2 regions of the Neoaquamicrobium sediminum genome follow, and region 1 is predicted to be linked to the other one. Evidence: riboswitches for the same ligand, from Rfam matches in the RefSeq annotation. Region 1 holds a riboswitch; the other holds the start of a gene.

Region 1 (5,630 bases):
CGATGCGCCGCTTGGCCTGTGCGGCCTCGCCGGGATTGCTGACGATAAAGGGGTAGATGACCGGCAGCGCGCCGGCAACGATCTCGGGGAAGCAGCCGTTCGACAGCGCGACCGTCTTGCCCGGCAACCACTCGAGCGTGCCATGCGCACCCACATGCACCAATGCGTGGCTGCCAAGCGCTTCGCGCAGCCAGACGCCGAATGCAAGGAGGGCATGGCGTGGCGGAAGAGCCGGATCGTGATAATCGACGCGCCTGTCGGCGGAGCGGCCGCGATCAGGTGCAAGCGCGACGGTGACATTGCCGAACCGGGCTGCGCGGAAGCCGAACATGCCGTTCGGCGCATCGTGTTCGGGATCACCCCATGTTTCCTGTAGCGCCTGCGCGGATTCGGAAGGCAGGCTCGCAAGTGCGCCCCGATAGACATCAAGCGCAAGTGCATCGCTTTCGCGCTTAAGCAGCCGCATCAGCTCGCGCGCTGAAGCGGGAATCTTCTCAACCGCATAGCCGGCGTTCTTCAGGTTGTGCAGCATCTCCAGCACGCTTTGCGGCACATCGAGGCCGACGGCATAACCTGTACGGCCGGCCGCCGCCGGGTAGTCGGGAACGAGGATCGCCACACGGCGCTCGGCGGGCGGGGTCCGTTGCAGCGTGACGAATGCCTCGATGCGGGCGGCCACCTGCGCGACCCGGTCAAGCTCCGGCCGGTTGACCGTGGGTCTCAACGCCAGTTGGGCGTCTGGTTCGGCCGCCTGCTTGAAGGAGATTGCGCCGGCCATAAGCCGCCCGTCGAGTTCCGGCAGGACCACATGCATCGCAAGGTCTGGCGGCGCCAGACCGCGCTGGCCTTCCGCCCAGGCATCCCGCCTCGTCGTGGCAATCGCTACCTGAAACACCGGAAGGCCGATCTCGTCGAAGATGTTCTGCTCGCCGGGTTCGGCACCGGTGGCGAAAGCCGTCGCGGTGACCAGTAGCGACGGGGCGAAACGCTTCACCGCGTCCTTGAGCAGAGCCCGCGCCGCGTCGTCGCGTAGGCTCGCAACGAAAATGGGCAGAGCACAGATACCGCGCCCCGCAAGCGCATTCGCCAGCGCAACGATGGGCGCGACGTCGTCCGCCAGCAGCATCGATCGATAGAACAGCAGCGGCACGACGGGCCTGCCATCCGGAACGACCTGCTCGGGCGTAACGACACCGTCGCCCGGCAGATAATAGCCAGCCTTCGCGATGGGTGCCGCCGTCGCCGCCTCGACAGCGTGGCCGGCCAGCCGCGCCATATGGCGCAGCGCCGATGCGAGATTGTCCGACCCTCCCTCGCGGAAACAGGCCAGCAGGGCGTCATACTCGACGTCGGAAATAGTCGAGAGCCCGGCCAGCCGCTCGTCGCGCTCGCGGCATTCGCCCGGCAGCAGCGCAAGTGCGATGCCGTTTCGCCGCGCGGTTTCCGCCACCCTGTCGCAGCCGTAGCGCCAGTAGTCGTGGCCGCCGAGCAGGCGCACCACCACCACCTTCGCCTTCCCGCCGGCGCCATCGAGCCACAGGTCGACGGACATCGGATGCCGCAAGTCGCGCAAGGCCGCCAGCCGCAGCGAGGGCAACGCGCCGTCGGCGGCCTTCCAAGCCCGTGAAAGTGCAGCAAGGTCGCTGTCGGAGAAGGACAGCGCGATCATCTCCGCCGGCTGCATGGCCAGATCGACGGGATCGATCAGGTCGTCCAGAGAGGCCGAAGATGTCGCGAGGATGTGCATGGTTCAGGCGGCCAGCAGGCGCTCCACCGCCGCGCGGTCGAGCCCTTTCAGGCCGATCACGACGAGCCGTGTCGCCTTCTCTTCGCCGGCTTCCCAGGCGCGGTCGTAGTGATGCGAGACGCGCGGCCCAACAGCCTGTACCAGCAGGCGCATCGGCTTGCCCTCGACATGGGCGAACCCCTTCAGGCGCAGGACGTTCTCAGCCTCAGCAGCGCTTGCAACCTTGCGGGCAAGCTCCTCGGGGCTTGCGATCGCCGGAAGCTCGATGACGAAGGAGTCGAAATCGTCGTGCTCGTGATCTTCCTCGTCATCGTGGTGCGTCTTGCGGTTCTCAATGTCGTCTTCGACGGCGAGGCCGAGACCGAGGACCGCTCCGGCATCAATGCGGCCGTTTGCGACGGCTACGATCTTGACCGCGCGCGGCAGGTGCTCGGCCACCGCTGCTTCGGCCCGGCGTCTGGCGGCATCGTCCAGCAGGTCGCTCTTGGACAGCACGATCAGGTCCGCGCAGGCGACCTGATCCTCGAAGACTTCCTCTACCGGGTCTTCGTGGTCGATCGATTCGTCCGCGGCCCGCTGCTGTTCGAGCGCGTTGCGGTCGCCGGTCACCTCGCCCGCGGCAAGCGCGGGTCCGTCGACGACCGCCACCACGCTGTCCACCGTGACGCGGTTGCGCACGGCAGGCCACTGGAACGCCTGCACCAGCTGCTTGGGCAGGGCGAGGCCCGACGTCTCGATCAGTATGTGGTCGACCTGCGTGCCGCGCGACAGGATCTTGTCCAGAGCCGGCACGAAATCGTCGGCGACGGTGCAACAGATGCAGCCATTCGCCAGTTCGACGATGTCCTCCTCGGAGCAGTTCTCGACGCCGCAGCCGCGCAAAATTTCGCCGTCGATGCCAACATCGCCGAACTCGTTGACGATGACGGCGAGTTTCCTGCCGCCGGCATTCTCGATCAGGTTGCGGATAAGCGTGGTCTTGCCGGCGCCGAGAAAGCCGGTGATGACCGTGCAGGGGATGCGCTGGACCGAAGTGTTCATTTGAGATCCTGAAGGTTGGCTGCTGTGGGGACGCGGGCGATGAGGCCGCGCTTGAGCGCTTCGGGCCGATTGCGGAACGGCATGAAACCATCGGATGAGCCGGCAAAGAGCTCCGCGCCCGCAACGAGGTCTGCGGCGTTGTCGGTGTCGAGTTCACCGAAGATGTAGCTCCACGAGCCGGCGCGCAGCACGGCGGCGCTCAGGCCTCGCTTGCAGTTGCCGAGACAGGCGACCTGCCTGACGTCGACCGTGCTGTCTGCTGCGGCCTCGCGGGTGGCGTCGGCCAGCGCCGATCCGGGTCGTGGAAAGGTTTCGGCCGGCGTGCCTGGATAGCGGCAGGAACTGCAGACGATGATGGTGACCGCGGACGCGGTCTCGCTATCTGCCGAAGAGGCATCGAGGTCCGGCTTCAACTCGCCGGAAATTATGTCCGTCACATTGCGCTCCTTGCCCGGGAACACCCGCCGGGCGGTCAGGATTGGGTCTGCGACGGCAGGTCTCCTGGCTCACGGATCGCTGCTCCTGCCGCCTTCCCGAAGCACCCGCTTCAGTGGCATTCGACAGGAACTATCCGTCTACAGTTGCGGGGACAGCTACGGATTTGCCCGAAAGCGCACCGTATTCCCTCTTAGCCTGTCACCTCGCGGCGACAGGACCGTCGGCGTCCATTTAGGTCGCCCGAGGTAAGGCTGTCAACGCGGCTCGATTGAAGGTTGCGGCAGCCGATGATTGCGCTATGGTGAATACGTCGTCGGTTCCCGCAAGGGACCAGAGGGAATGCGGTGAGGGCCAACAGCGCCCGATTCCGCGGCTGCCCCCGCAACTGTAAGCGGAGAGCCTTTCCCCAAAAGCCACTGGAGCATTCGCTTCGGGAAGGCGGGGAAGGGCTGTGACCCGCGAGCCAGGAGACCTGCCGCCGGCCATCGAAACACGTTCCCTCGGGTGGAGGGGAAAGGACGAATCATGGCTACTTCATCTGGTGCAATTGCTGCGACATCGTCGCAGTCGCGCCTATTGCAACTCTCGCTCGCAGGTTTTCTAGGCCTTTTCATCACCGGCTTTGTGGGCTTCTCCCACATGGAGGTGGTGCACAATGCCGGCCACGACTACCGCCATTCGATGGCATTTCCCTGCCACTGAGACGAGAGTTAAGCCATGACCATTTTTCGTAACGTCGTGTTCGTCGCGGCGCTCGCCGGCCTGCTCGCAGGTCTCGTCATGACTGCCATGCAGGTTGCCTTCACGGTTCCCCTCATTCTCCAAGCCGAAGCCTATGAAGGCACCGGCGAAGAAGGTGCTGCGGCTGAAGAATCACACGATCACGGTGCAGCCGGGCACAGCCATGGCGACGAGGCCTGGATGCCCGCCGACGGGCTGGAACGAACCCTCTACACCGCCCTTGCAGCCATTGTGACCGGCATTGGCTTCAGCCTGCTGCTGGTTGTTGGATCCGAACTGGTTGGCGGGATCGCCGGCTGGCGGCAGGGACTATTCTGGGGGTTCGCTGGTTTCTCGGTGTTCACGCTTGCGCCCGGACTAGGCCTGCCGCCCGAACTGCCGGGCATGCCTGCCGCCGATCTCTTCGCGCGGCAGGCATGGTGGATCGGTGTCGTCATTGCCACGGCCGGTGGCCTCGCGCTTATCGCGCTGACGCGGTCGGCGGCGCTGGCGGCCCTGGGTGCCGTGCTGATCGTGCTGCCGCACGTCATCGGCGCTCCGCAGCCGGAGAGCCACGATACGCTGGTCCCGGCCCATCTCCACCACAGCTTTGTTGTGGCGGTGACCGTGACCAACCTCGTCTTCTGGCTGGCTCTCGGCGCCATGGTTGGCGTGCTGCGGCCGCGTTTCGCGCAGGGGCTCGGCGAGCCGCAAAGCAGCCTTGCCTGACCCGACTGGTACGCTGACTTTCGTCCTCGGCGGCGCGCGCTCGGGAAAGAGCCGCCACGCCGAGGAACTGCTGTCCGCAGAACCCACACCGTGGACCTATATCGCTACGGCGCAGGCCCTCGACGCGGAAATGGCGGAGCGGATCGCCCATCATCGCGCGCGCCGAGATTCTCGATGGCACACCGTCGATGCGCCACTGGACCTCGTCGACGCGCTGGAAGCGTTGCCCGGGGGTCGTCCGGTTCTTCTGGATTGCCTGACCCTGTGGCTGACGAATGTGATGCTGGCCGAGCGTGACGTCGAGGCCGAATCGCAGCGGCTGGCTGATGCCCTCGCCAGCCCGCATGGGCGCTGGGTTGTCGTCGCAAACGAGGTCGGGCTCGGCATCGTGCCGGACAACGCGCTTGCGCGCCGGTTTCGCGATGCTGCAGGTCGCCTCAACCAGATGGTTGCGGCGCGCGCTGATAGCGTGGTCTTCATGGTCGCCGGCCTGCCGATGAAAGTGAAGTGATGCGCGAGATCGACGAAAAGCAAGCCGAGCGCCACAAGGCCAAGATGGAGAAACGCAAGGCCGTGCAGGACGCCGAGGTCGCCGGCAAGACGGTCGAAAAGGGTCTTTTGGTCGTCAATACCGGGCCGGGCAAGGGCAAGTCGACTGCGGCGTTTGGCCTTGCCTTGCGCATGCTGGGACACGGTCGGCGGGTCGGTGTCGTGCAGTTTGTCAAGGGCGCATGGAAGACGGGCGAGACGCAGGCGCTCGAGCGCTTCGGAGACATGTTCGTCTGGCACGCGATGGGGGAGGGGTTCACCTGGGAGACGCAGGATCTCGCCCGCGACGTGGCCGCGGCCGAGCGCGCATGGGCGAAGGCGCAGGAGATGATGGCCGACGAGAGTTTCGGCCTAGTAATCCTCGACGAGCTCAACATCGCTCTGCGCTACGACTACCTCGACCTCG
Region 2 (5,630 bases), on a different contig from region 1:
GCGCCACCGGAGACGATCCATCCGCCGAGCAGCCCGCTGCCTGACGACACGGCGCTAGAAACGCGGAGCAGCACTTGAAGGTAGCAATCGTATTCGGAACCCGCCCGGAAGCCATCAAGATGGCGCCTGTCGTGGCCGCGTTTCGCGCCGATTCCGCTTTCGAGACCCTCGTCTGCGTGACGGGGCAGCATCGCACGATGCTGGATCAGGTGCTCGGTATCTTCGGGATCGAGCCTGACATCGATCTCGACATCATGACGCCCGGCCAGTCACTCACCGACATAACCGTGCGTGTGCTGCAGGGTATGGAAAAGGTGATCCGCGAGCACAAGCCGGACGTCGTTCTGGTCCATGGCGATACGACCACGGCCATGGCGGCGGCGCTGGCGGCCTTCTACCATCAGGTGCCGGTAGGCCATGTCGAAGCAGGCCTGCGCACCCGCGACATCATGCGTCCGTGGCCAGAGGAGATGAACCGCAGCGTCATCGACGTGGTCGGACGCTGGCTCTTCGCGCCGACGCCGCAGGCGCGCCAAGCCTTGCTCGACGAACGGATCGACGCTTCGCGCATCGCCGTTACCGGCAACACCGTCATCGACGCGTTGCTGATGGCCTCCGATCTGATCGAGGGCGACGCGGCGAGGCAAAATGCGATCGCCTCGGATTTCACCTATCTCGATCCGGCCAAACGTCTCTTGCTGGTCACGGGGCATCGCCGCGAAAACTTCGGCGGTGGCCTGCGCCGCATGTGCGAGGCACTCGCGCGGCTGGCGAGGCGCGGCGACGTGCAGGTCGTCTATCCGGTCCATCTGAACGAGAACGTACAGCAGGCCGCACGCGAGACCCTGTCCGGCGTGGACGACGTCTTCCTGATCGATCCACTGGAATATCTGCCGTTCATCTACCTGATGCGTCGGTCGCACCTCATCATCACCGATTCCGGCGGCATCCAGGAGGAAGCGCCGTCGCTCGGCAAGCCTGTGCTCGTCACCCGCGACGTGACGGAGAGGCCAGAGGCAGTAGAAGCCGGCACCGCACGTTTGGTCGGAACAGATCCTGACGTCATCGTCCGTGAGGCGACCCATCTTCTCGATTCGCCCGAGGCGTACAGGCGTGTCAGCGAAATCACCAACCCCTACGGGGACGGCAAGGCCGCCCAGCGGATCCTCGAAGCGATCAGGATCGGCATTTCCCGTTGATCCAACGGCATCCAACTGCGTTGACGAGCGGCTTCGCACGCGATAGCACGATCTTGGAACTGGTTCCGCCGCGAGGCGGATGAAAATGGGAACGCGGTGCGGCCTTTGTGGGCCAATGCCGCGGCTGCCCCCGCAACTGTAACCGTTGAGCCAACTACCGGACATGCCACTGGCCTCGATCGGCCGGGAAGGTGGAAGGAGGCGATGACACGGGAGCCAGGAGACCTGCCGTTCCAGTCACCCAAGCCAGGATACGGGGTGTGTCCTAGCGCGGTCGTCCGTCGCGGTGACATCGAAAGTTGCCGCATGCCGGAAACGGCCGGGGTTCGATGTGCATTCGCCCGTCATAAGCCTCAAGCCTGAAACCGTCTGCGGTTCTGATGAAACCGGGGCGCGTAGCGCCCTTGCCTGGAAGCGGGGACAGACATGAGACAGTGGATTTTGACGGCAAGCGCGCTGGCGCTCGCATGTGGGGCGGCGCAGGGGCAGAGCGCGCTCGGTACGGACAACGACACGACCGTTCTGGACACGATCGTGGTAACGACGCCGTTGCGGCGCGAGACGCCGCTGATCCGTTCGACGTCGTCGGTGACGGTTGTCGACGAGGCGGAGATAGCAAGCTCGGCGGCGGCCGACTTGCCGTCGTTGCTCAAGCGCTACACCGGCGTTTCGATAACCAGCTACGGTGGCCAGGGCGCTTCATCCAACGTGCAGCTTCGGGGCATGTCCTCGACCCAGACGCTGGTGCTGGTCAACGGCGTGCGCACCGCAGCGGCAACAAGCGGCACCAGCTCGCTTTTCAATATTCCGCTGTCGGCGATCGAGCGTATCGAGATCGCCAAGGGGCCTCATTCTTCGCAATACGGCGCCGATGCGATGGGCGGCGTCATCAACATCATCACCAAGCGCGGCGGTGCCTGCGGTGACGGCCGCAATTTCTGCGGCAGCGTGACGGCGGGCGTCAGCCATCCGTGGGGTGCGCAGCTATCCGCAGACCTTCGTGGCGAGGTGGACGGCCTCGAATATTCGGTCGGCGGCGGCATCCTTGGCACGCGTGGCTACGACTTCACCCTGCCGACGACCTGGGGGCACGAACCCGATGATGACGGGTTCATGCAGGGCTCGTTCAATTTCTCGCTTTCCAAGCAGTTCGGCTGGGGCCGGCTCTATGCCGACGGTCTCTTCTCGCGTGGCCGCAGCCAGTATGACGCCACCGCTCCCGGCTTCAACGAGGTCGACACCACGACTTTCGCTGGCAAGGCCGGTGCAACCTTCGACCACACCGACGACTGGTCGTCGACGGTGGAATTTTCGAGCGGCGTAGACCTGAGCACGAATTTCCGTGACGGCGTGCCGGGCGAGGACGAATTTGACACGACCCGCTATGGCGTTCTTGCATCGACAGAAAAGAGCTTCACGACTGGACTGGTCGACCACACGCTGCTTGGCGGCTTCGAGGTCTATCGCGAAAGCGTCGACACCACCTTGCCGCTAGCCGTCACGGGCCGCACGCTTGCAGCCGGTTTCGCGCAATACTCGCTCGACTATGGCGCGCTTACCGTCGATAGCGGCATCCGCCACGACTACAACGAGCAGTTCGGTGATGCGACCACCTACAATATCGGCGCCAGCTACGAATTCGTGCCGGGCCTTGTCGGCCGCGCATCCTATGGTACGGGCTTCCGCGCCCCGACCTTCAACGACCTTTATTACCCTGGCTATTCCAATCCGGACCTGCGCCCGGAGAAGTCGCAGACCTACGAGGTCGGGCTAGCCTGGCAGCCGAACGCCGATACCAGCGTCGATCTCGTTTTCTACCAGACGTGGCTGCGTGACGCGATCGCCTCAATGCCGGCGACCTATATCCCGTTCAATGTCGCGCGTGCGCGCATCACCGGCTTCGAGGCATCTGTGTGGCACGCTTTCGACGAGCGCTGGAGCGGCAAGGTGACCCTCGACGTGCGCGATCCGGTCAATCTCGATAACGGGCTCCATATCCCCAACCGCGATCGCTTCAAGGCGGGCGCGGAGCTGAACTTCGCCGCCACCGACAAGCTCGACCTGTCGGCCAAGGTGCTCTACGTGGCCTCCAAGCACTCGAACGTGGCCAACACCACCAGGGCGCCGGACTATGTTACGGTCGATCTTTCCGCCAGCTATCGCTTCGATGAGAAGTCGACGATGAAGTTCTCGGTCGAGAACCTGTTCGATGAGACGTACGAGACTGTTGCGGGCTACCGCGCGCCGGGCCGGACGATCAATTTGAGCCTGACACGGCAATTCTGATCGGGAAACGCGCCGTGTTCATCGCCCGCGCCATAGTTGCCGTTTCCCTGACAATTGCTGCGGGGATATCGCCGGCGCGGGCGACCGACGCCGCACCAAGCCGCGTCGTCTCGATGAATGTCTGCACCGACCAGCTCGCCATGCTGCTGGCCGCGGAGGGGCAGCTCCACTCCGTTTCGCACCTTGCCGGCGATCCGGGCGTGTCCGTGCTGGCCGACGAGGCGGGACGCTATGTCGTCAATCACGGGCTCGGCGAGGAAATCTTCCTGATGCAGCCGGACCTGGTGATTGCCGGCACTTTCACCACGCGGGCAACCATCGACATGTTGCGGCGCCTGGGCTTTCGGGTGGAGGAATTCGCCCCCGAAGGCACGTTCGAGGGCGTGCGGGCCAACATACGCCGCATGGGCGAGTTGCTTGGGCGGCAGCAGCGCGCGGATGAATTGATCGCGGAACTCGATGCGGGGCTGGCGGAACTGGCACGCGAACCGGCGCCGCCGCTTTCCGTCGCGATCTATTCCGCCAACAGCTACACGTCCGGCGACGGCTCGCTGTCCAACGCCGTGATAGAGGCCGCAGGCCTGCAAAGCATCGCCGACCGGCTCGGGATCGTCGGCGTCCAGCGCCTTCCACTCGAGGAGCTCGTGCTTGCCAACCCGGATCTGGTCGTGCTCGGCGAACGCACTTACGACCGCCCAGCTCTCGCCCATCAGAATTTCCGGCATCCCGCCTTCACAGCGATCGCCTCGCAGGACCGGCTGGTGCGCATTCCCGACCGCTACTGGATATGCGGCGCGCCCTTCACGCTCGAGGCGGCGCGACTCCTGCGCGATGCGGCGAATGCCCATGCAGAGGCCGCGCGATGAGCGATCGCATCAGCTATGCGGCGGTGCTTGGCGCGCTTGCGGCGGCAACGCTTGCGCTGTTTTTCGTGTCGCTGACCACCGGACCGGCGGATGTCGGCTTCGGCGAGAGCATCAGGGCGCTTGTTTCCGGCGACGCCGACCTGCTGACCCTGGTGATGCGTGAGATACGCCTCCCCCGCGCGCTGCTGGGGTTGATGATCGGCGCGACCCTCGGTCTCTCCGGTGCGGTACTGCAGGGCTATCTGCGCAACCCGCTTGCAGAGCCTGGCCTCCTCGGCATCAGCGCTTCGGCCTCTCTGGGCGCCGTCGTCGCCATCTACACCGGTATCTCGGTTGCCTTTCCGCTCGGCCTGCCGCTTGCAGCCCTGGCGGGCGCCGTGCTGGCTGTGCTGCTGCTGCGCGTCATGGCCGGAGAGCGCGGCGGCACGCTCACGATCATCCTGGCAGGCGTAGCAATTTCGGCCTTTGCCGGCGCGATGACATCGCTGGTGCTGAACCTGTCGCCCAACCCCTTCGCCGCTACCGAAATCGTATTCTGGATGCTGGGCTCGCTCACCGACCGATCGATGACCCATCTGTGGCTGTCGGCCCCATTCATGCTTGCAGGCTGGGTGATGCTTGGCATGCTGACGCGGCCGCTTGACGTGCTGACGCTGGGCTCGGATGCCGCCGCAAGCATGGGGGTCGACATGCGTCGGGTCCAGTTCCTCGCCGTGTTCGGCACGGCGGCTTCTGTCGGCGCGGCTACCGCGATCGCCGGCGCGATCGGTTTCATTGGACTTGTGGTGCCCCACGTGCTGCGGCCGCTGGTTGGTGCCGTGCCATCCCGCCTGCTGCCAGCCAGCGCGCTGGGAGGCGCTACAGTGCTTCTTGCAGCAGACATACTCGTCCGCCTGATCGCACCCGGCCGCGACCTGAAGCTCGGTGTGCTTACCGCCATCGTCGGCGCGCCGTTCTTCCTGTGGCTCGTCTGGCGCACACGGAGGCGGATGCTGTGACGCTGCTGGCCCTTTCCAGTCTTTCGGCCGAACTCGGCGGCAAGACCGTGCTGCGCGACGTCGCACTGACGGTCAAGGAAGGCGAATTCGTCGGCCTGATCGGGCCCAACGGGGCCGGAAAGTCGACCCTGCTGCGCACCATCCTCGGCTTGACGCCGTCCCAAGGCAATATCGAGCTTGGCGGCCAGGCTGCCGCATCGATGAGCGCGGCGCAACGCGCCAAGCTGGTCTCCTACCTGCCGCAGGAGCGCGAGATCGCCTGGCCGGTAACCGTCGAGCGT

What was found. A riboswitch is a leader RNA that binds a small molecule or an ion and turns the genes downstream of it on or off. The one in region 1 is predicted to bind cobalamin.
Region 2: another riboswitch for cobalamin. It lies ahead of V1479_RS00055 (TonB-dependent receptor domain-containing protein); the one in region 1 lies ahead of V1479_RS20390 (DUF1636 family protein).

The regions. Positions count from the first base shown of each region.
Region 1 covers NZ_JAZHFV010000006.1:752,406-758,035, forward strand. Annotated here, with positions in the region: gene cobN (cobaltochelatase subunit CobN) at 1-1,747, opposite strand, end outside; gene cobW (cobalamin biosynthesis protein CobW) at 1,751-2,788, opposite strand; gene V1479_RS20390 (DUF1636 family protein) at 2,785-3,225, opposite strand; cobalamin riboswitch at 3,263-3,463, opposite strand; cobalamin riboswitch at 3,524-3,720, shown strand; gene V1479_RS20395 (CbtB domain-containing protein) at 3,752-3,928, shown strand; gene V1479_RS20400 (CbtA family protein) at 3,944-4,675, shown strand; gene cobU (bifunctional adenosylcobinamide kinase/adenosylcobinamide-phosphate guanylyltransferase) at 4,668-5,186, shown strand; gene cobO (cob(I)yrinic acid a,c-diamide adenosyltransferase) at 5,186-5,630, shown strand, end outside.
Region 2 covers NZ_JAZHFV010000001.1:9,454-15,083, forward strand. Annotated here, with positions in the region: gene V1479_RS00045 (ABC transporter ATP-binding protein) at 1-44, shown strand, start outside; gene wecB (non-hydrolyzing UDP-N-acetylglucosamine 2-epimerase) at 75-1,199, shown strand; cobalamin riboswitch at 1,243-1,446, shown strand; gene V1479_RS00055 (TonB-dependent receptor domain-containing protein) at 1,626-3,485, shown strand; gene V1479_RS00060 (ABC transporter substrate-binding protein) at 3,500-4,351, shown strand; gene V1479_RS00065 (FecCD family ABC transporter permease) at 4,348-5,349, shown strand; gene V1479_RS00070 (ABC transporter ATP-binding protein) at 5,346-5,630, shown strand, end outside.